Linked DNA regions of Bdellovibrio bacteriovorus str. Tiberius. Each later gene encodes a partner of the first gene's protein in a complex. Links are inferred from orthologs where the notes say so. Each region holds a gene or a part of one and is shown on either strand. Other genes may lie near its edges.

Region 1 (12,187 bases):
CTGCTGCCAATCCAGCGAAAGCCAAATTAAAGCCACGCGGCCCACCACCTGGGTCATAGGAACCGTGCCCCAATAGCGCGAGTCGTCACTGGCATCACGATTATCCCCCAGCAGGAAAACCTCTCCTGGAGGCACAACCAGCGGGCCGAAATCTTTATCGTCCGGAGTTTTCTGGAAAATCACACGCCAGGAGTCAGCACCGGAAGTCTCTTTGAAGATATCAAAGAGTTCCGCATTGGGGTTATCAGAAGCCGCATCCAGTTTTTCATAAGACACGGGCTCGTCATTCAAAACGAGGCGGCCTTTTACGATCTGCACCCGATCCCCAGGCAAACCCACCACGCGTTTGACGTAAGTGACAGAGGGCTGATTGGGATAACTGAAAACCACGATATCCCCGCGAGCTGGCAAAGTCAGATTCCAGCGCTTGGAAGCAAACGGAATCTGCACACCATAAGACACACGTGAGGCAAAGATGAAATCACCGGGCTTCAGCGCCGGCTGCATGGAACCTGTCGGGACTTTATAAGCGGTCACCAGAAAGTGACGCACAAAAAGTGCGCACACCACTGCCAAAACCAAAGTTGTTAGATATTCCCGCCAACGATTCATCCTTAAATCCTAAACGGACTTAAGCAAGACCTTCAAAAGAATTCTTAGGGCTTTTTATTATTTCTCAGTCCAGGACCTTAAACAGGCGGTTGAAACGAATTTGTGAGGGGTCGCACACAAATGTCATCGTCGGTAAAGTGCTGTTACAGGAAAGCCAGATGACCGAGGCTTTTCCGACCAAATAATCGTTTTTCACAAAACCCCAGTAACGAGAGTCGCTGGATTGATCGCGATTGTCCCCCATAAAGAAGAACTGCCCCGGCGGCACCTGGTACACCTGCACATCGGCCGAGCTTTCTTCACTCAAGAAACGCACGACATAGGATTTTTGCGTGTTGTTTTCGGTGAAATAATAAAACTCGTTATTGTTCACCAAAGGGCCTTCATAAGGGGCCATGTCGAAAGCCTTGTCGTTCACGGTGATACGACCGGCGCGAACTTCGATGCGATCCCCTGGCAGGCCAATCAGTCGCTTGATATAATAGACATCCGGATTTTCCGGATATTTGAAGACAACAACATCCCCACGCTGGGGCGTTGACCATTGCACCAGCCACTTGTCACTGAAAGGAATGTGCAGACCGTAAGCGAATTTTTTTACCAGAATATGGTCATGGATCAGCAGATTCGGAATCATGCTCCCGGAAGGGATCACGAAGGGCTCAAACAAGGCCCAGCGCACTCCCATCACCAGCAGAATCGGAAACAGAAAAGTCAGGATCGCCTGATTCCATGTTCCTTTCAGATTGGGAGTGGCCTTGGGTTCAGACATCTAGTTCACAGGGTGGAAGAAACGTCCCCAGCGGATGGTCAGCGGGTTGCACAGGAACGGAAGCATCGGCACCGTTTCTTCGCAACTTAGCCATACGAACATCGCACGACCCAGGATGTTTTGTTTTGGCAGGAAACCCCAAACACGGCTGTCGGAAGAATTCATGCGGTTGTCACCCATAACAAACAAATGGTCATCCGGAATGGTCACGGGGCCAAAGGTTTCATAGATATCACCCTTGCGCAGAAGGATGGCATGCTCTTTACCCTCTTTGGCGACCTTGCCCGCAGGCAGGACTTCAGTGAATTCAACATAGTTTTCTTTGCTGTCGTTGATGTTGCCATCACGCTGGAAGTCCGCATCGCGAAGCCATGCAAAGTCATCCATGTTGGCCGGAACCTTTTTTTCAACCGGTTTGTCGTTGATATAAAGAGTGCCGTTTTCGTAGTAAACCTTGTCGCCCGGCTCGCCCACGATGCGTTTGATGAAGAAGGTGCTCATGTCTTTAGGATATTTAAAGACGATCACTTCCCCACGCTCTGGTTCGTTGAATTTTACCAGCCATTTTTCGCTGAAAGGAACGCGCAGACCGTAAGTCAGCTTGTTCACGAAGATATGGTCATGAATCAAAAGCGACGGCAACATGGAGCCCGATGGAATCACGTAAGCTTCGATAAAGCCCCAGCGAATGAACAAAGCGATGAACACCGCCAGGAACAAAGAGCCCCAACCCTCTGTCCAGAAGTGTTTCGTTCTAAAGTCCCAGCTTTTTGGTTGTTTGTCGCTCATGTTGATTCTCCTAGTCTTCGACTTTCAGGATCGCGAGGAAGGCTTCTTGAGGGACTTCGACATGGCCGATGGCCTTCATGCGCTTCTTACCCTCTTTTTGCTTTTCCAGAAGCTTACGCTTACGGGAAATATCACCACCATAACACTTGGCGGTCACGTCTTTTCTGATTGCCCCCAGAGTCTCACGCGCGATGATCTTGGCACCGATAGCTGCCTGGATCGCCACCTGATACATCTGACGAGGAATCAGTTCTTTCATCTTTTCAGCCAGCAAACGGCCGCGGTTTTGCGCCTTGGAACGGTGAACGATCAAAGACAGGGCATCGATAGCCTCACCGTTAATCAGAATATCCAGTTTCACCAGGTCTGATTCCTCAAAACCGACGAATTCATATTCCAAAGAAGCATAACCTTTGGAGATGGATTTCAAACGATCGTAGAAGTCCATCACCATTTCATTCATCGGCAGTTTGTATTCGATGATGACTTTTTTGTCGGTGACGTATTCCATCTTCTGCTGGATACCACGCTTGTCCTCGCACAGCTTCAGGATGCCGCCGATATAATCGGTTGGCGTGTGCAGGGTCACTTTTACGTAAGGTTCTTCAAACTTGGCAATCTGGGTTTCCACCGGCATGCCGGATGGATTTTCCAGCATCATCTCGGTGCCGTCAGTTTTTGTGATTCGATACACAACTGTCGGAGCCGTGGTGATCAGATCCAGATTGAATTCACGTTCAAGACGCTCTTGAACGATTTCCATGTGCAACAGGCCCAGGAAACCACAACGGTAACCGAAACCAAGTGCCGCGGATTTTTCAACTTCGAATGTCAAAGACGAGTCATTCAGACAAAGTTTGTCCAAAGCGTCCTTCAGATTTTCGTATTCAGAAGCCACGACCGGGAAGATACCGGCAAAAACCATCGGCTTGATACGCTGGAAACCTGCCAAAGGCTGGGTCGCCGGGTTTTTAGCCGCCGTAACGGTATCACCCACCTGAACGTCACGGATATCTTTGATACCGCAGACGATGAAGCCCACTTCACCCGCCTCAAGAACATCCTGCATCAGCGGGAACGGCTTGTATTTACCCATGCGCAGAACTTCATAGTCACGATCCGTGGCCATGAACTTGATCTTGTCGCCTTTTTTGATCACGCCGTCGACCATACGAACCAGGACAACAACGCCCTGGTAAGCATCAAACCAAGAATCGAAAATCAAAGCTCTTGGTGTCAGGCTGCGGTCCGCTTTTGGTGGCGGAACTTTTTCAACGATCGCTTCCAGAATGTCGGTGATACCGATTTTTTCTTTCGCCGACGCGTGAATGATACCTGTGCAGTCCAAGCCCACCGTGTCTTCGATCTGCTTTGCCACGCCTTCGGGATCCGCTGAAGGAAGATCGATCTTGTTCAGAACAGGAATGATCTCAAGATTATTTTCCATTGCCAGATAAACGTTGGCCAGAGTCTGGGCTTCAACACCTTGAGCGGCGTCGACAACCAGAATCGCGCCTTCGCACGCTGCCAATGAACGGGACACTTCGTAAGAGAAGTCCACGTGCCCCGGTGTATCGATCAGGTTGATCTGATACATGTTGCCGTCTTTGGATTTGAAATCCAAACAGACTGTTTGAGCTTTGATGGTGATGCCGCGTTCGCGCTCAAGTTCCATGTTGTCGAGGAACTGATCCTTTTTCTCACGATCCGACAATGAGCCGGTTGCAGAAAGAAGACCGTCAGCCAAAGTAGATTTGCCGTGGTCGATGTGAGCGATGATAGAGAAATTGCGTATGTATTTAGGATCCATGGGCGGTAGTATAAATAAGAAGCGCCGAGTTGCTAGTGACAACTCGGCGCAATGATTAAGGTTTTATAAAAATTTAAGCCAAAGTCTTTACAGCGTCTTTCAGCTGGTCGACCTTGTTCAGGCGCTCCCAAGTGAAGGACTCTTCGTTACGACCAAAGTGGCCGTAAGCCGCTGTCGGGCTGTAAATCGGTCTTAGCAGGTCCAAATCCTTTGTAATGCGAGCTGGACGCAAATCGAAGACCTGGCGAACCGCTTTTTCAAGAACTTCAGGGCCTACTTTGCTTGTGCCGTAGTCATTTACAGTGATGCTGACCGGTTCAGCCACACCAATCGCGTAAGCCACCTGAACCAGGCAACGTTCCGCAAGGCCCGCACCCACGATGTTCTTAGCAATATGGCGCGACGCATAAGCAGCCGAGCGGTCCACTTTAGAAGGATCTTTACCAGAGAACGCGCCACCACCGTGAGCACCGTGACCACCGTAAGTGTCCACGATGATTTTACGACCGGTCAAACCAGCGTCACCCATTGGACCACCCGTTACGAAACGGCCCGTTGGATTGATGAAGAATTTGGTTTTCGCATCGATCCAGTTGCCCGGGATGGATTTTTTGATCAGTTCTTCAGTGATGAATTCTTTGATCGTTGCATTGGAAACGCTGTCTGCGTGCTGAGTGGAGATAACCACCGCATCGATACGTTTTGCAATGCCGTTTTCGTACTGAACTGTCACCTGGGATTTAGCATCCGGGCGCAACCAGTCCACACGACCCGCTTTACGAAGAGCCGCAAGGTCTTTCACCAGTTTGTGAGACATCGCGATGCTTAAAGGCATCAGTTCTGGAGTTTCATTCACAGCGTAACCGAACATCAGACCCTGGTCGCCCGCGCCCTGATCGTCGGAAAGAGTTTCTTTAACGCCCACGGCGATATCCGGGGACTGCTGACCTACGGCGATCATCACGCCGCAAGTTTTGTAGTCGAAGCCCTTGTCAGAGTGATCGTAACCAATGCGTTTTACAACTTCACGGGCCACTTCAGAGAAATTCACTTTTGCAGAAGTTGTGATTTCACCACCAACAACAACCAAACCAGTCGTCAGCAGGGTTTCACAGGCAACACGGCCCTTCGGATCCTGAGCCAGGATGGCATCCAGAATACCGTCAGAGATTTGATCGGCCATTTTATCGGGGTGACCTTCGGATACAGATTCACTCGTAAACAGGTAGTTTTTCACTGCGTTCGTTCCTCATTAGGGAATGGTGTTAATGAGCTCGGCCCCCACTGGGACCATCCTAAAAAACAGTCAAAATTGAGCTGGAATTTAGCGAACGGCCAAGCTACCAAAACGAGTTCTGGGGGTCAAGAGTCCTTGGGTTTGTGATGGTAAAAATAGGCAAGCTCAAGGAAAAACACTGTAAAGCCTCCAACCAGGCCGATCAGCCCCAAGCCAATCATAAACTGAGCAAGGGTGCGCCCCAGCTCGCTGATAGAGGATTCCGGCACCAGCCCCTTGCTTTGAAGCAGGAACATCAGCATGTAAGCCCCCACCGACAGGAACGTCCAAAAAACCGCATGCACCCGGCTGGTCAACAGCCCCACGATCAGCGGCAATACCGCAAACCAGATGAGAGTCGGAGAAAAGAAGCCCCCCGTAAAATAAGAGAATGAAAACTGAAAGATCATGCCCGAAGTCACCATGGAATAAGCGGCCAGCGACATGGAACGGCTCCAGCGGTAAATCAACGGGGAAAAGGCATGCACAATCGAACAGCTAAAGCCGATTTGAGCCAAGGTCGGATTATCCACGAAAAATAAAGAGATAAAGCTGTAGGTCCACATCAGCAGACCGGTCAGAAGGGTGATCAGAACCAAAAGGCGCCATTTATAATGACGGACATGCTGATCTTCTTTTACATCCAGGGAAAAAAGGGTGGTCCCCCAAAGAATCTGTTCTTCCTGTTCCAAGCAACGTTCCAAAAATACAAGAGGTGGATAATTCCACCTCCTTAGTATAATCGCTGGTCAGGAAATTTGCACCAAAATCACGCCGCCTTTTTCCAACGTGAGAACGTCTCCTGACGTGCTCCCTTGGTAAGTTCAGGCTTCTTGTGATCTTTATATTGTTTGTTTGTCTTAAGGAATTGTTTCTCCATTTTTTCGGCACATGCGTCCACTGCACCGTAAATATCCGGGCCGTAGGCTGTGGCTTTGAAATATTTCTCGCGAGTGTTCACAGAGATTTCAACGCAGAATTCACTTTTAACCTTACTGAAATACACGTTGCCGTAACCTTCTTTAAGCAGGAAACGCCCCACCTCGGACATTCTTTCTTCGGTGTACTTTTCCAGGGAATCGGAGTGATCCAGATGCTTAAAGGTATAGTTGAGTTTCATGTTTTCTCCTTCTCGGCCCCTTTCAAGGCCTTTGATTTCTTACCTGGACTTCTTATCGGTCCAGCCGGACTAAAGATGAGCCCTATTTTGAGACTCATTTGGTTTTTCTTTGGGTTAATAGACAGGCCTTAAAAATTTCATCGTCCTGCTTATTTTTTAGATATTTCGCAACCGGGCTCATGGCGGCAAAAGCCTCCTGGCACTGACCACGGCTGAATTCGAGCTTTGCGTCGAAATAAGAATCACGCAACGCCGCTGGCAGGCGGTCCACCGTTCGGGGCTCAGCCTCCCCGCTTTCGATTTTGCGTTTATATTCGCGCAGCGCATTTTCTGATTTGCGGCGCAGCTCCCGGATGTCGGAATACTTCGGCACATGCGACGGGATCTTGCGGGACATATCCAGCGCCCCTTCATAGTTGCCGGCTTCGAAATAGACCTGCGCTTTTTCATGCAGGGCCTCGATTTCAGCAGGATCCATTTTGTGTTTTTTGGAGCCAAAGGGATTGGCAATCAGCCCGAGGGTCAGACCCGTCAGGGCCACGGCGTACATGGCGATGTTAGCTGGCTTGATCATGGGAAACTTATCGGCAATCCCCGACTAAAGATGAGGATTTTCCATGTTCCAAAAAGAGACGGGCCCCTTTCGGAGCCCGCTAAATTCTAACCAGGGATGGTCACCATTTTTTTGTAAAATTCCAGAAGCTTTTTAGCCCCGTGAACCAGATTGGCCTCCCAATCATTGTGGGCATTGTGATCCGCCCCGTCGGTAATGTACTTCAGTGAAATCAACTGCACGTTCATTTTGCGACAAACCTTGGCCAGGGCGTAACCTTCCATGTCCACAAGTTCGCAAGGCACTTTCGGAGTGCCCGTTTCAAAACTGTCCCCGGTTCCACACACCCCGTGAGACAGCTCCGGGAAAAACGGAATCAGATCAATCGCGCCCGGAAGCGGGTCAAACGGAGTTTCCCCAACCTTGAACCCCAGTGGCGAGATGTCCATGTCTCTTTGTACGAAGCTTGAAACCTCGACAAGGTCATGGGTTTTAAAACGGGAGCTGCCCGCAGTTCCCAGATTGATCATGACTTTGCACTTGGTTTTATGAATCACATCCATGGCCACCAGCGCGGCATTCACTTTGCCAATGCCAGTGTAAACCACAGGGATATTTTCTTTTTCAAAGAAGCCCTGGGATTCGCCTGGAAGCGCCATCACCAAAGCCACATCATTAATATTGAACAAGCGAAGCCACCTTTTGATCATTGTAGGTCATCTTGTTAAGGAACGTCAGATTGACCAGAACCGCCACAGACTCCACGGAGTATCCGGCCAACAGGCACAGGTCAATAGCCGCCTGCAAAGTGCCACCCGTAGCCAAAACGTCATCGACGATCACCACACGGCCCTTGCCCGGAGGCAGTTCGATTTCTGCCGTGCCGTATTCCAAGGCATAGGAAACCTTGCGCGTTGGTGGAGGCAGCTTGCCGGCTTTACGAATCGGCAAAAAACCTTTTTTATGGGTGGCCGCCATATGGGCCGCCAGGATAAATCCACGGGATTCAATGCCCGCAAAATAGTCCACGTAAGTCAGATCAACATGTTTCAAAAGATTATGGGAAACAAAAGTAAGGGCTTCTGCATTTTGCAGCAGCGGCGACATGTCGCGGAAAATGATCCCCGGCTTTGGAAAATCAGGAACGTCACGAATCAGGCTTTTTAAATCCATGGGGCTCTCCTCCCCTTATTTTTAAGGGAAAGGCCGCTGCGAGTAAAGAAAATCTATTCCGGCAGCAAGTCCGGAAAATAAAGCGGCTCGCGCAAATGAGCCGGGTGATACACCACCGAGGTCACATTCACACTGCGCTGCCCGTCGGGTCCCACCCAGTTTTCCAGAATGCTTTTATACCCTGCGGAAGCTTTCAGCATTGAAAGTCCCATTTCAAATTTCTTCATCAGATTTTTTGTCTCGGGATGTTTTTTTGAAAAGTGCACATAGATGGGCTCTTCGCTCATCTCCACCATGATCTTAAAACGATCCCGGAACTCAGGTTTGTTTTTCAGGTAATAATAAAACACGTATTCATCGATGGCGACAAAATCAACCCGGCGTGAATTCAGCATCATCAGACTGGTCAGATCATTGGCAGTGAACACCTTGTTGATTTTGGAATTTTCATCAAACTCGACACCAAAAGGAAACCCATTCGGCAGGGCCACGGTGCGACCTTCCAGATCCTTCACCTTCTGCACCTTGAGCGGAGTTCCCGTCCGCAAAGAAACTATCAAACCCTTGCTTTTAAAAAGCGGTTCTTTGGGAAAAAGAAAATCCGCATCCATGTCCTTGCTGCGCGCAGAATTAAAACAAGCCGGAAATTTCCCACTCTGTGTCTGCGCCAGACAGCGCGGATAAGGAACCTGAACCAGCTCGATTTCTTCCCCCACATTCTTGAATGCCGCCCGCACAATATCCACGGACATGCCCACAGCACGCCCTTTCTCACGAAAAGCAAACGGCGGCCAGGAATCCCCCACCATTAACTTCACGGGAGCAGACCAAGCATCAAAACAAACAACAATTACCAGCAAGAAACCAAATCGACCCATGCCTGCTACTTAACAAGCCAAGAACCCTGAATACACCTTACACTTGAGTAATAACTAAACAAACTCACCGATACTTCTGGAACGAAGTGCAGAAAAGCTGAAATAAGGCCCGGGATTCAACATCCCAAGCCGTCTTCGCCTAATAGATTAGAAATACTTCTTGCGCTGAGAAGAAGGCAGAATCTTAAGAACATCACGGTATTTGGCTACCGTACGACGTGCGATCTGAATTCCTTCGACCTTCAGCAAATCCACGATCTTTTGATCGGACAATGGATTCTTCGGATCTTCCTTGGCCACCAGATCCTTGATTTTGATTTTAACTGACTCGGAAGCCAGTGAATCACCATCAGAAGAGCTGATACCCGAGTTGAAGAAATATTTCAGTTCATAGATACCCTGTGGTGTGTGCACATATTTCGCTGTGGTCACACGACTGACCGTGGATTCGTGCATGCCGATATCGTTGGCGATATCGCGCAGAACCATCGGTTTTAAGTGCTCAGAACCTTTTTCAAAGAACTCGCGCTGATGCTTCACAATGGACTCGGTCACCTTGTAGATCGTGCGCTGTCTTTGATGGATGGACTTGATCAACCAAACGGCAGAACGAAGTTTTTCCTGGATATAATCCTGGGTCTTGTCGCCGGTGGTTTTGCCACCTTTAAGCATGTTTTTATAGAAATTCGAGATTTTCAAACGCGGCAGACCGTCTTCGTTCAAAGACACCACGTAATCATCACCGACTTTGTACACGTAAACATCCGGAGTCACATAGTGCGTGTCACTGCTGACGAAGGCACGACCCGGTTTCGGATCCATCGCATAGATGATTTTGCAGATTTCCACGATGTCTTCAACGTCGCGGTTCAAAGCTTTTGCGATGGCTTCATAGTTTTTCTTTTCCAGATCCTTCACGTGATTTTTGATCAGCGTGACCAGATCGTGGGTGTCCTCTTCCATGTGTTTGGCCTGGATCAGCAGACATTCCTGCAGATCGCGGGCACCCACACCCGGAGGATCGAATTCATGAATCAGGGTCAGAGTGTCTTCCAGCAGCGCCAGATCCACTTTTTCCTCTTCAGCAATTTGTTCCAAAGGAACTTTGATGTAACCATCATCATCAATGGCGCCGATCAGGGCGTCCGCGGCTCTTTCCTCTTCTTCAGAGAAGCCGTTCATTTTAACTTGCCAGTAAAGGTGATCGTGCAGGGTTTGAGACGCCGTGATGACGTTCTCATAGTTCATGATCTCTTCAGAACCCGCCATACCGGACTGTGGAGGCTTTTGGTTGGCTTCGATGTAGGATTCCCACTCGAACTCATCCTGCTTTTGCGGATCCTGAATGTTCTGCTGATCTGGGGTTTCGGAATGCTCAACTTCGTTGGCAGCCTCTTTGGTTCTTTGAAGGTCGTCCTCTTTCAGAGCCGATTCGGATTCTTCAAGGATCGGGTTTTCCTCCAGCTCGGAGCGCACAGCCGACTCCAACTCCATACGCGACATCTGCAAAAGCTTGATCGCCTGTTGCAGCTGTGGAGTGATTACCAGAGACTGGCTCAGGTTCATCGTCTGTCGAAGAGCCATTAAAATTTCCCTTTCCCAAGAACCGTAACAGCCGGGATGGCTTTACAGCTTAAAGTTTTCGCCGAGATAGAACTTACGTGCCAATTCGGAATTTGCGATTTCATCAGAACTTCCGCTGACCTGAATCTTCCCGTCCTTCAATATATAAGCATAGTCGCAAATGCCCAAAGTCTCACGCACGTTATGATCCGTGATCAGAACTCCTATACCTTTGGCCTTAAGTTCGCGGATGATATTCTGGATGTCAGCGACCGCAATGGGATCGATACCCGCAAACGGCTCATCCAGCAGAATGAACTTCGGTGACCCCGCCAGCGCGCGGGCGATCTCAACCCGGCGACGCTCCCCCCCGGACAGGGCATAGCCATAACTGTCGCGGATGTGACCGACGTGGAAGTCCCCGATCAGCTGCTCCAGCTTTTCAGAACGGGACGCACCGGAATAACCATGAGCTTCCAAAGCCACAGTGATGTTTTCAGCCACCGTCAGTTTGCGGAAGATGCTTGGCTCCTGCGCCAGATAGCTCAGACCCACGCGGGCGCGTTTATACATGGGCTCTTGGGTGATATTGGCTTCATCCAGATTGATCGTGCCTGAATCCGGCTGAACCAGACCCACCACCATATAGAACGAAGTGGTCTTACCGGCACCGTTGGGACCCAGCAGGCCTACAACCTGACCGGACTCCACAGAAAAAGATGCGCCATCAACGACCTTGCGCTTTTTAAAGGACTTGGAAATGTCTTTGATGGTGAGCATGCTCATTGATCTTTATTCTCCACCTTCGCACGTACTCGTTCAACTTTAACCTTTTTTCCGCCTTCAAGGAAGACGATTTCCTCGCCGGTCAGTTCATCGTTATTCTGAATCACCTTAGGACGCCCCTTGAACGTGTACTGATTTGCCAGCAGGTCCAGATTCACACTTTCGGACGTAGCGAATTTGTCCACGTCGCTGACGCGCACGCCGCCCTTCACCGCCACAGAACTCAGAATATCCGCACCCTTTCCATACAGGAAAGAGGCTTCAGGACCTTCCAGCTTCATGTTGTCGTAATTCATGCGAACGGCCCCCAGGAAGCGGGCCTCGCGGTTTTTACCGCTGAATTCGGCGCCGTCGGCGGAAATTTCAAACTTTTTCCCGTCCTTCATTGGTTTTTGCGCCGTCACCTTGTTCTGAATCAGCATCTTGGACTGTTCGACCAGAACTTTCATGCTGGCGCCTTTTAAGAACAGGCCAGCACCGGAAGAATCCCGCGGACCTTCCATCAGCACCTGTTCCGGGCTGACGATTTGACGGGTCTTGGACGAATAGAAGATAGATGGTGTTTTGAAAACGTAGCCATTCTCGGACTTGGTCACAACGTTGCCAATGACGCTCAAATCCTTGGATTTGTCGTCGATAGTGCCTTCATCGCCCGTGACGGTGAATTCCAGCTTTTCCTTGTTGTAAAAAAGCACCCGCACCTGTTGCAGAGCCCACTTGCCACCCGCCTGACTGCCCTCGGCAGACACCGCGAACAGCTCCCAGTCACGATTACCGGACTGACTTTCCACCAGATGCACGCCGCCCATTTTTTGATCGGCCAGACTGGATGGGCCCGGATCTTCCTTGATGCCC
Region 2 (12,229 bases), 730 kb from region 1 along the record:
GAGCATTTAGCAAACGCTTGGTTTCAGCCACTCACCCACCTCTCCGCGGTCGGTTTTCTCGACTGAGGATCCAAATTGCCATAGCCCAGCCCGTTAATCAAGGTCTTGCCTCGACTCTTTTTGTAAAATTATCAAGAATGCTTGATTTTTCCCTGGCCGCAGTCTATCTATACGTCTCTTTCTCAGTGCACTCGTAGCTCAGCTGGATAGAGTACTTGACTACGAATCAAGTGGTCAGAGGTTCGAATCCTCTCGAGTGCACCATTTTTTCCCTCTTTTTACTTCCCATGTTATAGCTAGCCAGTTTCAACTCGCCGAGTTACGTTTGAGCGATGAAAAGCACGTTTTATCTTAAAATCGGCATGATGGTTCTGGCTCTGGTGGGTGTCTTCTATGGCATGAAGGCCCTGGACGGCGGCGCTTTAGAAGACAAAGCCTCGGACCCGCAAAGCGCGCTGGGTCTTCTGATCGGCAGCGACTATCGCCCTTTGAACTGGTGCCCGGAAAAAGCCCCTAAAGTGGAGATTTTTGACCAAACCGGCACCGTGATTAAAACCTTGGAAAAACCTGAAGACATCAGCTCTGTCTGTGAAATCATGATGGGGGCCTTTTCCATGGAAGGCATTGAGGAAAGCTCATTTAAAAAGAGCCTAGCTGCCCACGGCGGCTCGGCCGGAGAAATCGTGATCCTGGAACAGGTTCCGGGAAAGCCGGTTTTCCGCGTCAAAGGGATGCCCTTTAGTTCTCCGATGCTTTCCAAGGCTTTGGATAGGCTTGCAGCCCCTTAAGATTATTTCTGTTTGACAAGAACCGCCCAAAGCCGCTAATTTAGCCCTTCACCGAGTTCAGAAGTAGCTCAGTCGGTAGAGCAAGCGGCTGTTAACCGCTGGGTCGGGGGTTCGAGTCCCTCCTTCTGAGCCAATCTTTTTTAGATTGTGATTAAGAAAACCAAGTCCATAAGACTTGGTTTTTTTATTTTTAAGGCCCGTAAAGTTCGATAGCATGAAACTCTGACGAGGAGTTCATCATGAAGCTTTGGGTTTTCAGCGCGTTGATTCTTCCCATCCAGGTTTTGGCTTCCCCGCCAGCTTTTCAAGAGTCCGTTGCTAGCATTAATCCGCATTTAAAAAAATCCGCTAAATTTGAAGTTCCGGCAGCCAACGACAAAGACCTGTATCTTCGCATGGAAAAAGCGCTGACGTCGGAAAATCCCGAGCAGTCTTTGCGCACTTTGGCTGAAGAAGGTGACTTCACGACGTGTTCAGCTTTTCAGGCAACAACCTCTTCGGGGTTGCTGCCGATGACGGGGCTTTTGGATATTTCAAAAAAACTGAATGACGAGGCCATCACTGCCAAATCCTGGGAACAAAGTCTGAAACTTGCAAATCTGTGGTGGCACTTTGGTAATTGTGAAATGCCAGTGATTACCGGGCAAATCGGCATGGCGCTGTTGAAAGATTCACTGATGGAAATGGCGAAACTTTCCAAGGAAAACATGAGCGATGAAGACCGCACCAAGTTGTCGGAACTAAAGCGCAACATCAAGGACTGGAGCCCTTCAGCCCATCTGGAAAAAGAATTCCGATTTGAAATGGCTTTAACCCCCGCTTTGCTGCTGCCAGAGCTGAAATCCGGAAAGTTTGAATTTAACAAAGAAGAGCTTGAGGAAAGTTCAGAAGAAACTGCGTTGGTTGGATTTCCGGGTCTGATCAAGCTTCTTTATCCGGAAGGCTATGGCGCCTTTGACTGGAATGAAGGGGCAAAGCCCGTGGCCGCAGTGATAGATCAGATCAAGGGCGCAAAAAATCCTGCCGCAGCGATGGGAAAAGCCGTCGACGAACAGGAGGCAAAATATATTAAGTCCTTCCATGAAGAACTAAAGCTGCGCGACCAGGGTGTGAAGTCCGTAAAGGATCTTATGAAAGATGCCAAAGCCACCGAGCTGATTGCGACTTTGCAAAAAGACGAAGAGCTGCTGAAAGCAAAACGCGAGCTTGCGCAAAACTATAAAGACAAATCCGCCTTCATGATGGCGGTGTTGGTGTTTAAGCTGACGACGCCGAATTTTTCCAAGTCCATTGATAAGAAAGCGCAGACCCTGCACAAGGATCTGATCCGCCTGAGCAAGCCGCTGTAGCCGTCACAGGGCCCAATCCGGGCCCTGCTTTGTATCAATTTCCTGTAAAGCCTATTTTGTCTCAATGTGACCCAATTGGGCCCCTCTTAGGGGTCCAAATCGTTTATATTGCAAATGAGCCATCTTTCGCCGGGCATAGCCTTTGTATTATGGGGACTTGGAATTATCGGACGTCTGCTGGAGGACTCATGCGCCTTATTAAATATCTGCCCCTTGTCGCCTTTTGGAGCCTGACGGCTTTCACAATGAAAGCTGGCGCCGAAGTGAAGAGCTATCGGGAGTGGAAAACTGAAAGAGTTCAACAGGCTCAAGTCAAAGTAACGACTTTGAAGACCCAGATCGACGCCCGTAAAGGCATCCGCCTGGCAGCGGCCGGTACGGACCCCAATATGGTTCACCGCGGGGGCTTGGAGGCAGTGGCTTCTCAGGATATCTCTGTGGAAAAGCTGGAACGCGAACTTCGTGAGGAAATCTATGACCTTGAGGTCGCCAAAGACCTGTCCGTGACGGACTATTTCGTGGGTTATCTCACCAAGGTTCAGGATAAAAAGACCGCTTTTAATGAAGTGGCCGGTAAATTGTCCCCGGAAGAGGTCGCCGAGCTGATGACGGCCTATGCGAACTCGGTTTTCGGGGCGCATTCTTCGGACCTTCCAGTCAGCGCAAATAACTTTGGCAAAGACGGCATTAAGTAAGCCTTTGTAAATCCTCAGTAAGCTCTAATCTTTATTCGGTGCGCCATTGAATTTCTATTCAGAAAAATGGAGCCCCTGACCTTGACTCTTTTCACAGCCGATTCATATTAGCTTCCGTATATAAATCATTTAAATAATGAGTTTTAAAACGGAGGCTCACAATGGCTAAGAACGAAATTGGCGTTCGCCCACTTCACGACAGAATTCTAGTTCGCAGAATGGCGGAAGAAGAAAAAACCGCTGGCGGTCTTTTCATCCCTGACACAGCAAAAGAAAAACCACAAAAAGGCGAAATCATCGCGACTGGCAAAGGCCGCGTGACTGAAGATGGCAAGATCCTTCCATTGGAAGTTAAAGTTGGCGATAAAGTTCTTTTCGGCAAATACGCTGGAACTGAATTGAAACTGGATGGCGCAGAATACCTGATGATGCGCGAAGAAGACATCCTGGGCGTATTCAACTAAATCAATTTTTTAAATATCTACTCTGGCGAAGGCCGGAGTGAATCAGATAACGGAGACAATCATGAGTAAAGTAATCACATTCTCAGAAGACGCTCGTACACACATCCTTAAAGGTGTGAACACTCTGGCGAACGCAGTAAAAGTAACTTTGGGACCTAAAGGTCGCAACGTTGTTATCGACAAATCTTTCGGTTCCCCACTGATCACTAAAGACGGTGTGACTGTTGCGAAAGAAATCGAACTTGAAAACAAATTCGAAAACATGGGCGCTCAGATGGTTAAGGAAGTTGCTTCCAAAACCAACGACGAAGCTGGTGACGGTACAACTACTGCGACAGTTTTGGCTCAGGCTATCTACCGTGAAGGCGCGAAACTTGTTTCCGCTGGTCACAACCCAATGTCCATCAAACGTGGTATCGACAAAGCAGTGGCTATCGTTATCGACGAATTGAAAGCGATGTCCAAGCCGGTAAAAGGTTCCAACGAAGTAGCTCAAGTTGGTGCTATCTCTGCAAACAATGACAAAGAAATCGGTCAAATGTTGGCAGATGCTATGGATAAAGTGGGCCGTGAAGGCGTTATCACTATCGAAGAATCCAAAACTGCAAAAACTGAAGTGACTGTAGTTGAAGGTATGCAATTCGACCGTGGTTACCTTTCTCCGTACTTCGTAACCAACGCAGAAAGAATGGAAGCGGTTCTTGAGAACGCTTACGTTCTTGTTTACGACAAAAAAATCTCTTCCATGAAAGACATGATCGGTATCCTTGAAGGCGTTGCAAAACAAGGCCGTCAATTGTTGATCATCGCTGAAGACGTCGAAGGCGAAGCATTGGCAACTTTGGTTGTTAATAAATTGCGCGGCACTCTTCACATCGCTGCGGTTAAAGCTCCGGGCTTCGGTGACCGTCGTAAAGCCATGCTTGAAGACATCGCGATCCTGACTGGCGCGAAAGTGATCTCTGAAGACGTTGGTTTGAAACTTGAGGCGGCGACTGTTGCTGACCTTGGTGTTGCAAAACGCATCGTTGTAGACAAAGACAACACAACAATCATCGATGGCGCTGGTAAAAAGAACGACATCAATGGCCGTGTTGGTCAGATCAAAGCTCAGATCGAAGAAACTTCCTCTGACTATGACAAAGAAAAACTGAAAGAGCGTCTGGCTAAATTGGCTGGCGGTGTTGCAGTTATCCACGTTGGTGCTCCTTCAGAAGTTGAGATGAAAGAGAAAAAACACCGTGTAGAAGACGCTTTGAACGCGACTCGCGCTGCGGTTGAAGAAGGTATCGTTGCTGGTGGTGGTACTGCTTTGCTTCGTGCTTCCACTAAAGTTGATAAATCCAAATTCTCTGAAGAAGAGCAATTCGGTGCGACTATCATCAAACGTGCTTGCGAAGAGCCAATCCGTCAAATCGCGGCTAACGCTGGTTTGGATGGCGCGATCGTTTTGGATCGTATCCTTCAAAACAAATCCGTTTCCTGGGGCTTCAACGCTTACTCTGACGAATACACTGATCTGATCAAAGACGGTGTTATCGATCCAGTTAAAGTTGTTCGTTGCGCTTTGACGAACGCGGCTTCCGTTTCTTCTTTGATGCTGACTACAGAGACTATGATCGCTGAAGCACCTAAGAAAGAATCTGCAGCTCCTGCAATGCCAGGCCACGACGGCATGGGCGGTATGGGTGGCATGATGTAATGAGCTTAGCCTACGGCTAAGCCATTACACCCCGCCGAAGCTATCAGCGACGGCGGGTTACTGCTTCAAAAAACAAAAGCCTGGGCTATAACCCAGGCTTTTTTTATTTTTAAATTAGACGGTCTTAGAACAGATACTGAACCCCGCCAAACAACGTCGTCATCTTGTGACTGGTGCTTGTTGCTCGGGTCGCACCCGAGAAATCCGTGCTGTAATTTTCAATCATCAGTTCGCCGCGAATCTTGAATCGCGTCTTCATTTTATAATCCATAAAGAAGCTGAAGGAATTGATCTTGCTGTCGGATCCTGAACCGCTGTCCTGGGATTCGCTCATGCCGGGATTCATATAGAAATCAAAGCGTCCGCCGATATCCACAGGGATTTCCTCAGACAGCGGGAACTGACCCGCCAGGCTGATCAGGAAGCCGCTATAGTCCATGCTGGTGAACGTGGTGGGCGTGCTGCCATCCACGGTGAACTTGGTCGTCATGTAACCCGCACCGATTTGCAGCTTCGGACCGAAGAAGTCATTGGTCAGCAGGAAGTTATAGCCTGCATTCACGCCGTATTGGCCCACAGACATGTTCAAAGACGAAGGGGAGCTTCCGGCCTGGTTATTATCAACCGAGAACACAGACTGGCGCAGGTGAACGCCCATGTACCATTCCGGGTTCAGCCACAATTCACCACGCACCAGGATATTCGGAGCGAAGTTGTTGCTGCCACTCACCGACTCTGGCGTCGTCAGGCTGGTGTTTTGGGTGTAGTTGCCAAAGCCCGCCATCAATTCGACTTTACCGAACTGTGGAGGCATTGTCGGCAGCCATTCCGTCGGTTCCTCACCGAATGCCACGTCTTTGTCCGGACGGGTGCTGATGTCCTGCAAAACTTTTCCGGAAGGAGTGGTGATGGGGGTTGAGTACTTCACAAACTCGTCCGGCATTACTTTGGATCCGACGGCGATCACGCCCGGATCTTTTTCCATTTCGACGTAACCAAAGCTCATGAACGGTTCAACTTTGAAAAGTTTCACGCGACCCAGAACCTCTTTTTCGGTGCTGACCATGAATTTTAGTTTTGGATGACGGTTGATCTTGATGATCTGAACCACGGACACGCGGCTGTCAGGTTTAAGCCCGTAATTGCTGCCCAGATTCAGGGTCACCTGCTGGCCACGGCGGCTTAAGATGGTGGCTCTGAAAGGCATGCGGTACTTTAGATTTTCAAACAGGCGGTGGACTTCGTTTTTGATTTCCGCAGTTTCAAAACCTTTGTAGTCATTCAGGGATTCCTGCAGCAGCGGCAGGCCTTCGCGGCCCACAAACAAAGTCAGCGTGATGGAAATCCCGCGGGGACCACGGATGATTTTTGAAGTCAGGGCTGCTTCGCTTTGCGTGGATTGCAAAACGGTTTGAACTTCCGACGGGTTTTCATCCAGGGTTTCAGATTTGATTTTCAGATCTTTTGGAAAGTTGGACAAAGACCACTGCTTGTCTTCGTTTAACAAAGTTCTTAGTTCTTCTTCAGCGGGTTTTGCATAAATGCCGCCCACATTGTCAGTGGTTGGAACCAGCACGATGGATTTGATGGCAAGATCTTGGTCGGCAGCGCTGACGTAAACGTTCTGGGCATTGGTCTGGGCCCACGCAGTCGGGCTGATTGAAATGAAACAGGACGCGACGAAGAGAGAACTCAGCAAGAATGATTTCATAAATTTATTCTGCCCTGCCTCTGAAAACAGGTCAATTTGACGTCAAGTAATACGGACCGAAAGCCGAAAGATTTCTTATGAAGTCTTCATTTTCCTTTCTGATTTTTGCAGCTCTTTTTGCTTCCGCCTTTCCGGCAAAGGCCCAAGTTGGTCTGGAAGGTTTTTCTTCCGGGCGCTATGAAGTTCGTAAAGCCAACAAGCGCAGTCCAGCGTCTGAAACAGAAGCAACTCCGGTGATCACTGATTCCGACGGCGTGGCGGTCAGAACCCTGAAGACCAGCGAGCTTGAGGCCGAGAAAAAGGCTGAAGCCGAAAAGAAGGAAAAGGAACTGGCAGCCAAGAAGGAAGCTGAAGCCAAGGCAGTCGCTGAAGCTCAAGCCGCGGCAGCAGCGACAGCTGCGCCTGCGGTTCCCGCAGCCGCGCCAAAAGTGGCGGGTGCTGAGACCTCGTCTGAAGTCGAGGAGCCCACCATCAGCGAGCAGGCCGAGAGCCTTTTTTCTGACAAAGCTTCCAAGATCTTTGAATTTTACCGTGAGCAAATCCACGAAGACGACATTCGCAACAACCGCCTGGAGCTGGATGTGATGCCGGTGGTGGCTTACAATGATTCCCAGTCCAATTACACATTCCGTGACTATCAGAGCTTCTTTAATGCGCTGAAGATTCGCACCAATGTTTGGTTCACGCCACTTATTGGTGTGAGCGGACAGATTCTATTCTCGTTTGCAGCGGATGTGGACTCTATCCAGGCTGATCAGTCCCGGGTTTCGGCAAAGTATGAATTTGTCGATCTGGGTTTGAACTTCCGTAAGTTCTTCGGCGTTTCCCGTAAATCCAATTCATTGGAATTTTCTTTGTTGTTCAGTGATAACAAGATGACCGTTCCAAGTGACAACACCTCCCGAGCCCGTCTTAAAACTCAAGGGTTGGGTGTGGGTCTGAAAGCGCGCATTCCGACGTCTGCGAACTATGCCTGGACTCTGGGGGGCAGCTTCTTTCCGCGTCTGCAGCATTCTGAAAGTGCCACGGGTGTAAATATCCAGTCCGGCGCTTCGGAAGAAAGCGTGCGCATTGGTTTGGATGTCGGTGGTGAATGGAAGTTCACCCGCGAAAGTCAGATGATCTGGAGCTTGGGTGCTTCGGCTGAAAGAAACGTCTTCGACGGTGCCGCCGGCCTGCCAGACCCTGGTACAGGTTTGACTCCGAACAATGTCAGCGTGACCAATTCGCTTTATATGTTCTCACTGGGCTATCGTTGGGGTCACTAAAATCCACTCACAAAATAGCCTGCTAAATTCTATACTGGCGGTATGAAGATTCGTTTTGCTGTAATTGATGATGCCGCCTTCTTGCGTGAACTTATCAAAAATCTTGTGACCTCTGAAGGAGGCCTTTGCGTCGGCGAGGCTGCCAACGGGGACGAGGCGGTAGCGCTGGTGTCAGCGACTCTGCCCGATCTGGTATTTTTGGATATGGTCATGCCTCTTCGTAATGGCATCGAAACCGCAAAGATTCTGAAAGAGCTTCATCCCGAAATCAAGATCATCGGTTGTTCCACAATCGATCAGGAAGCTCTGGTGCAGAAAGCCTTCGAGGCGGGCTTTGATGCTTATCTGCCAAAACCATTCAGCAAAGAACAGCTTTTAAAAGAAATCACAAAAGTATTACCGCATCTGGGAGAATCCACTCATGGAAGAACTTAAATTTGTATTCAAATGTTTTGCTGCAACGGCCTTGCTGATTGTTTTGATGCAGGTGAAAGTGGGCGGCGATTCGATTGAATCTCATTCTTTCCGCTGGTTGCAGAAATCCACGGTGTCTCAGTATATTCAGAGTGCGGCAGCCGGTGGTGCCATGGCGATCAGAAATCTGGGTCGTTCATTGGGTGATGGCGTGGCCAGCACGGTGGACGGATTCCAGGAAGGCGCTCACGAAAAAGCAATTCGCTAGTACACCCTGCCCTTTTAAAAAAGGGGAAGGGAGAGCGACTGTAAGGGGGGGATAGTCACTCTCCCTAGGGGGCATATTCAATTCAAGCCTGGGCGTGGATTAGTTCCAGCCTTTGCTTGTTTTCTCTTTGGAAGTCTTCGTCGAAGTGTCTTTAGCAACCTTCGCTTTAAACTCCTGCTTGAACGCCGTCGTGGAATGACGACCGCTCGCGCTGTTGTTTTTGCAAGAAACACCGGTGTTCGCCATTGCCACAGAGGCGATCAAAGACATAGCAATAGTGGCTTGTACGATTTTCTTCATAAAACTCTCCTTTATCTATACACACTTAAAAACATCATTAAGAACTCATAGAGCTCTATTGCATCGCGTGTGCCAGTTTTTTTGTCTCAGGATGAGACGAATCGGAGGGTTTCAGGGCAAAAAAAAGGGCTTTGGATGTCCAAAGCCCTTTTGTGTAAGGCGAGTGTCAGGTTTCTAGACAGATCAGATTACTGTCTTCCGGTGCTGGTTTTCTCAGATCCACCAGGGGTCGCGCTGGAGCCCTTGACTTCACGGGAAACGGTGTCGTCATGACGACGGGAGCCTTTACCAGTGGTGGCGCCTGTACGGTAGGCGATACATTCACGGCAGTCACCCAAAGCCGATGTGGTGGCTTCAAATGGAGTCGATCTGAAGGCCTCATTCGGGTCTTCGCCTGGATTAGCCGGGCGGTTGGCATTTTCGTCAGCAGAGGCTGTTCCCGCGAAGGAGAAGCCCAGGGTCAGCAAGATGGAAAGAACCAAGAGTCTTTTCATATAATCACCTTCTCCTTACAGGTAAAGTTCCGCAGTTGCGGGAGCAATGATATCCAAGAGGTTATTAAATGTGCTGGCTACCTGCATGGCTACAGATGGCCCCTCTTTGCTGTCCACTTTGTTGATTTCACCATTTGGTTTATAGGATACCACAATTGTGCCCAAACCGGGACGGGTAACTACGGATGGTTTACCATAGCGTTCCTCGTACTCGATTTTAACCACTTTCTTGGCCTGATCTGTAATGGTCGCAATACGGCCGCGGTTATCATATGTCATATTGATCTTCTGGCCATCGCTGTTCTGGGCATAGGAAAGGTTTCCTTTGCCATCGTATTTGAACTGAGCGGCCTTGGTGGCTACTTTGGCACCCTTTTCGTTAAAGTAGGTGCTGTTCACAGAGCTGACCTTTTTAACCTTGGCATCGTACTCAAACGCCATCTTCATGTTCGGTGCGGCTTTCACCTTCACCAAACCATCTGGATAGTATTCATAAGAGATACGGTCGGCATTACGACGGATGGAAACCGGTTTGCCAAAGACTTCATGATAAGTGATGTCGGTGACGTTGCCGTTCACAGTCGTCATCACGCGCTGAAGATAGAATTGACCGTCAGCGCGCTGCTGGTGCCAGAATTCGTACTTATTATCCGCCATCACTTCCTTGCCGCAGGTCTTTTTCACTGTGGACCAGTAGTGATTTTTCGGATCTGTCGGGGAGTCTTCGTATTTGTAGGTCTCGATACATTTATCGCGGTCTGCAAATGCCAAAACCCAGTCTTTTTGTTTGTCGTACTTCAAAGCGACAAACGTTTTGTCCGGCCAAGTCGCCTTGGTCAGATTGTGAAGCTCATCGTATTCGTAAGTGTACGTTTTCAACCAGGCATTCTTTACGGAAGCCAGGTCATCCAGGTTGGCGAACTTGTATTCCGCCATCAGACCATTCGGGCCGGTGATGGTTTTAACTTTTTTGTTCTGGAAGTATTTGAAAGTCAGACGACGACCGTTGTTGTCCTGGAGTGTGGAAATCACGTCCTTGTCATAGTCGAACTTCAGGAAGTTGTTGTTCTTGTCATAGATATGAGTCAGTTTTCCCTGCGGGTTGAAGCGCTGAGAGCTGCCGTCAGGAAGATTTCTGGTGTAATACGTTTTGTTGAACGTGAAGTGTTCAACTTCGCGGCCGTTGGCGTAGAACTTGGTGCCTTCTTTAACCGGAACCGTGATTCCGTATTGACGGGCATAGTCCGCGCGCAGGCTGTCGTCTTCAAGCAATTGTGTTTTCAGCGTGTTGATCGCCGCCTCGGTCAGGCCGACTTTCTTTTCCGCTTTCATCTTGTTCACGATTTGCGCGATAGAGCTGTCGACATCCTTACGGGTGATTTCACGAGGCGAGAAGGTCACTTCAAGGCCGCCACCGCATTCTTTTACCTTGATATTGCCTTCGGCAGTGACTTCCATCCCGGTTTCAAAATCAGAGCACCAGCCAAAGCCGAACATGCCGTTGAAAAGTGAACGGCTGTTATAAGTGCGCACGATTTTAAGATCATACCCGCTGCCCGGAACATCCATATCGATCCAGGTGTTGGAGTAGTTGGCATTTTTCATATCCACAAGCGCGAACGCCTGGGCAGAAAAAAGAAAGGCGAACGCCAAGAGTGCTTTCTTCATTATCGATACCTCTTCCTTGAAACTGACAAACTACACTTTAATGGTAACAAGCTTTTTAATAAGCACGCCACCGATTATTTGCAGACCCAGCATCGCTGCCAGTAACACTAGACCTAGGGTTGTGTTAAACATAGGTTTGATGAAAGCCGGATCGATCACCAGGAATACGGCCATCAAGATAAATGGAATCAGAGTGACGATTATCCCTTGCATCATCCCCTGAGCGGTCAAAGCCTGAATTTTTTTCTCTACTTTTTGTCGTTCGCGCACGACCAGTACGATGGTCTGGAAAGTTTCTGCCAGATTACCACCGGTCTCTTTGAGGATGTTGATGGAGGTCACAAACATCTGCACATCCGGGCGCGGGATGCGGTTCCCCAGGTCATTCAGGGCGCTTTCAAAGCTGTCACCGACTTGCATCTGATACAAAACTTGCGCAAATTCCTGACTCATGGGATTTCCCATAATCTCCACAACGCGCTTCATGGATTCCTGCGGATTGGATCCGGCCTTGATACCGTTGGCCATGATCGTAAGACCATCGACCATCTGATCGACAAACTTGGTGCAGCGGTTTTCATAGATCATGCGCACCAAAAGCAAAGGCAGCTGCCAGCCCGCCACGGTGATGGAAGCACCAAAGAAGGCGCCCATCAAAACACTGGGCCAGAAGACCAGGAAGACCAAAGCACCCAGACCGAAACTCATCAGCAGGATGATCAGCGTGACTTTCTTTTCGTCAACGTCCATTCCCATCACACGAAGAATCTTGATCACCTCGTCGCGCTGGCCAAGGCTGCGCTTGTGCAACCATGCAATCGCCTTGTCAGCCCACAGGATGACGATGACGAAAACACAGATGCCAAACAGAGGGATCATAACCCATTCGTTAAACAGGAAACTCATGGCTTACCCCGATTTTTTCACTGGAGCCACGCCTGGCATTTTTGGCGCCATCGCAGCTGGGATTGGTGGTTTTGCAGGAGCGGCCGCTGCCGGTGTGCCTGCGTTCGGATCATTGGCAAAGATCTCACGCGGAATCACAACACCCTTGTCGCTCAATTTTTGGATAAAGCTTGGGATGGTACCGGTTGCCTGAAAAGTCCCC

Evidence for each region.
Region 2: the proteins of metK (region 1) and groL are in contact, whole or in part, in a cryo-EM structure (PDB 8P4O), measured with the Escherichia coli proteins. The link is inferred for Bdellovibrio bacteriovorus str. Tiberius from one-to-one orthologs.

The regions. Positions count from the first base shown.
Region 1 is NC_019567.1:811,777-823,963, reverse strand. What follows is about bases 3,139-6,010. They hold metK (methionine adenosyltransferase), read right to left. Parts: upstream 5,221-6,010; coding sequence 4,057-5,220; downstream 3,139-4,056. Other genes in these bases: BDT_RS04010 (hypothetical protein), read right to left, coding at 5,346-5,951; lepA (translation elongation factor 4), read right to left, coding at 3,139-3,983. Outside these bases: lepB (signal peptidase I), read right to left, coding at 1-612; lepB (signal peptidase I), read right to left, coding at 677-1,384; lepB (signal peptidase I), read right to left, coding at 1,385-2,173; more of lepA, read right to left, coding at 2,184-3,138; hpf (ribosome hibernation-promoting factor, HPF/YfiA family), read right to left, coding at 6,029-6,379; BDT_RS04000 (hypothetical protein), read right to left, coding at 6,474-6,953; BDT_RS03995 (5'-methylthioadenosine/S-adenosylhomocysteine nucleosidase family protein), read right to left, coding at 7,040-7,591; BDT_RS03990 (adenine phosphoribosyltransferase), read right to left, coding at 7,608-8,105; BDT_RS03985 (substrate-binding periplasmic protein), read right to left, coding at 8,159-8,914; rpoN (RNA polymerase factor sigma-54), read right to left, coding at 9,131-10,567; lptB (LPS export ABC transporter ATP-binding protein), read right to left, coding at 10,610-11,332; LPS export ABC transporter periplasmic protein LptC, read right to left, coding at 11,329-12,187. UniProt on the Escherichia coli protein: Catalyzes the formation of S-adenosylmethionine (AdoMet) from methionine and ATP.
Region 2 is NC_019567.1:89,176-101,404, forward strand. Bases 2,764-5,677 are described here. They hold groL (chaperonin GroEL), read left to right. Parts: upstream 2,764-3,357; coding sequence 3,358-4,998; downstream 4,999-5,677. Other genes in these bases: BDT_RS00470 (hypothetical protein), read left to right, coding at 2,764-2,832; groES (co-chaperone GroES), read left to right, coding at 3,009-3,296; BDT_RS00485 (outer membrane beta-barrel protein), read right to left, coding at 5,123-5,677. Also shown: BDT_RS00455 (hypothetical protein), read left to right, coding at 333-788; BDT_RS00465 (hypothetical protein), read left to right, coding at 1,028-2,137; more of BDT_RS00470, read left to right, coding at 2,326-2,763; more of BDT_RS00485, read right to left, coding at 5,678-6,709; BDT_RS00490 (hypothetical protein), read left to right, coding at 6,787-7,977; BDT_RS00495 (response regulator), read left to right, coding at 8,020-8,412; BDT_RS00500 (hypothetical protein), read left to right, coding at 8,399-8,659; BDT_RS00505 (hypothetical protein), read right to left, coding at 8,759-8,959; BDT_RS00510 (hypothetical protein), read right to left, coding at 9,148-9,453; BDT_RS00515 (DUF6531 domain-containing protein), read right to left, coding at 9,469-11,121; BDT_RS00520 (type II secretion system F family protein), read right to left, coding at 11,152-12,027; BDT_RS00525 (ATPase, T2SS/T4P/T4SS family), read right to left, coding at 12,031-12,229.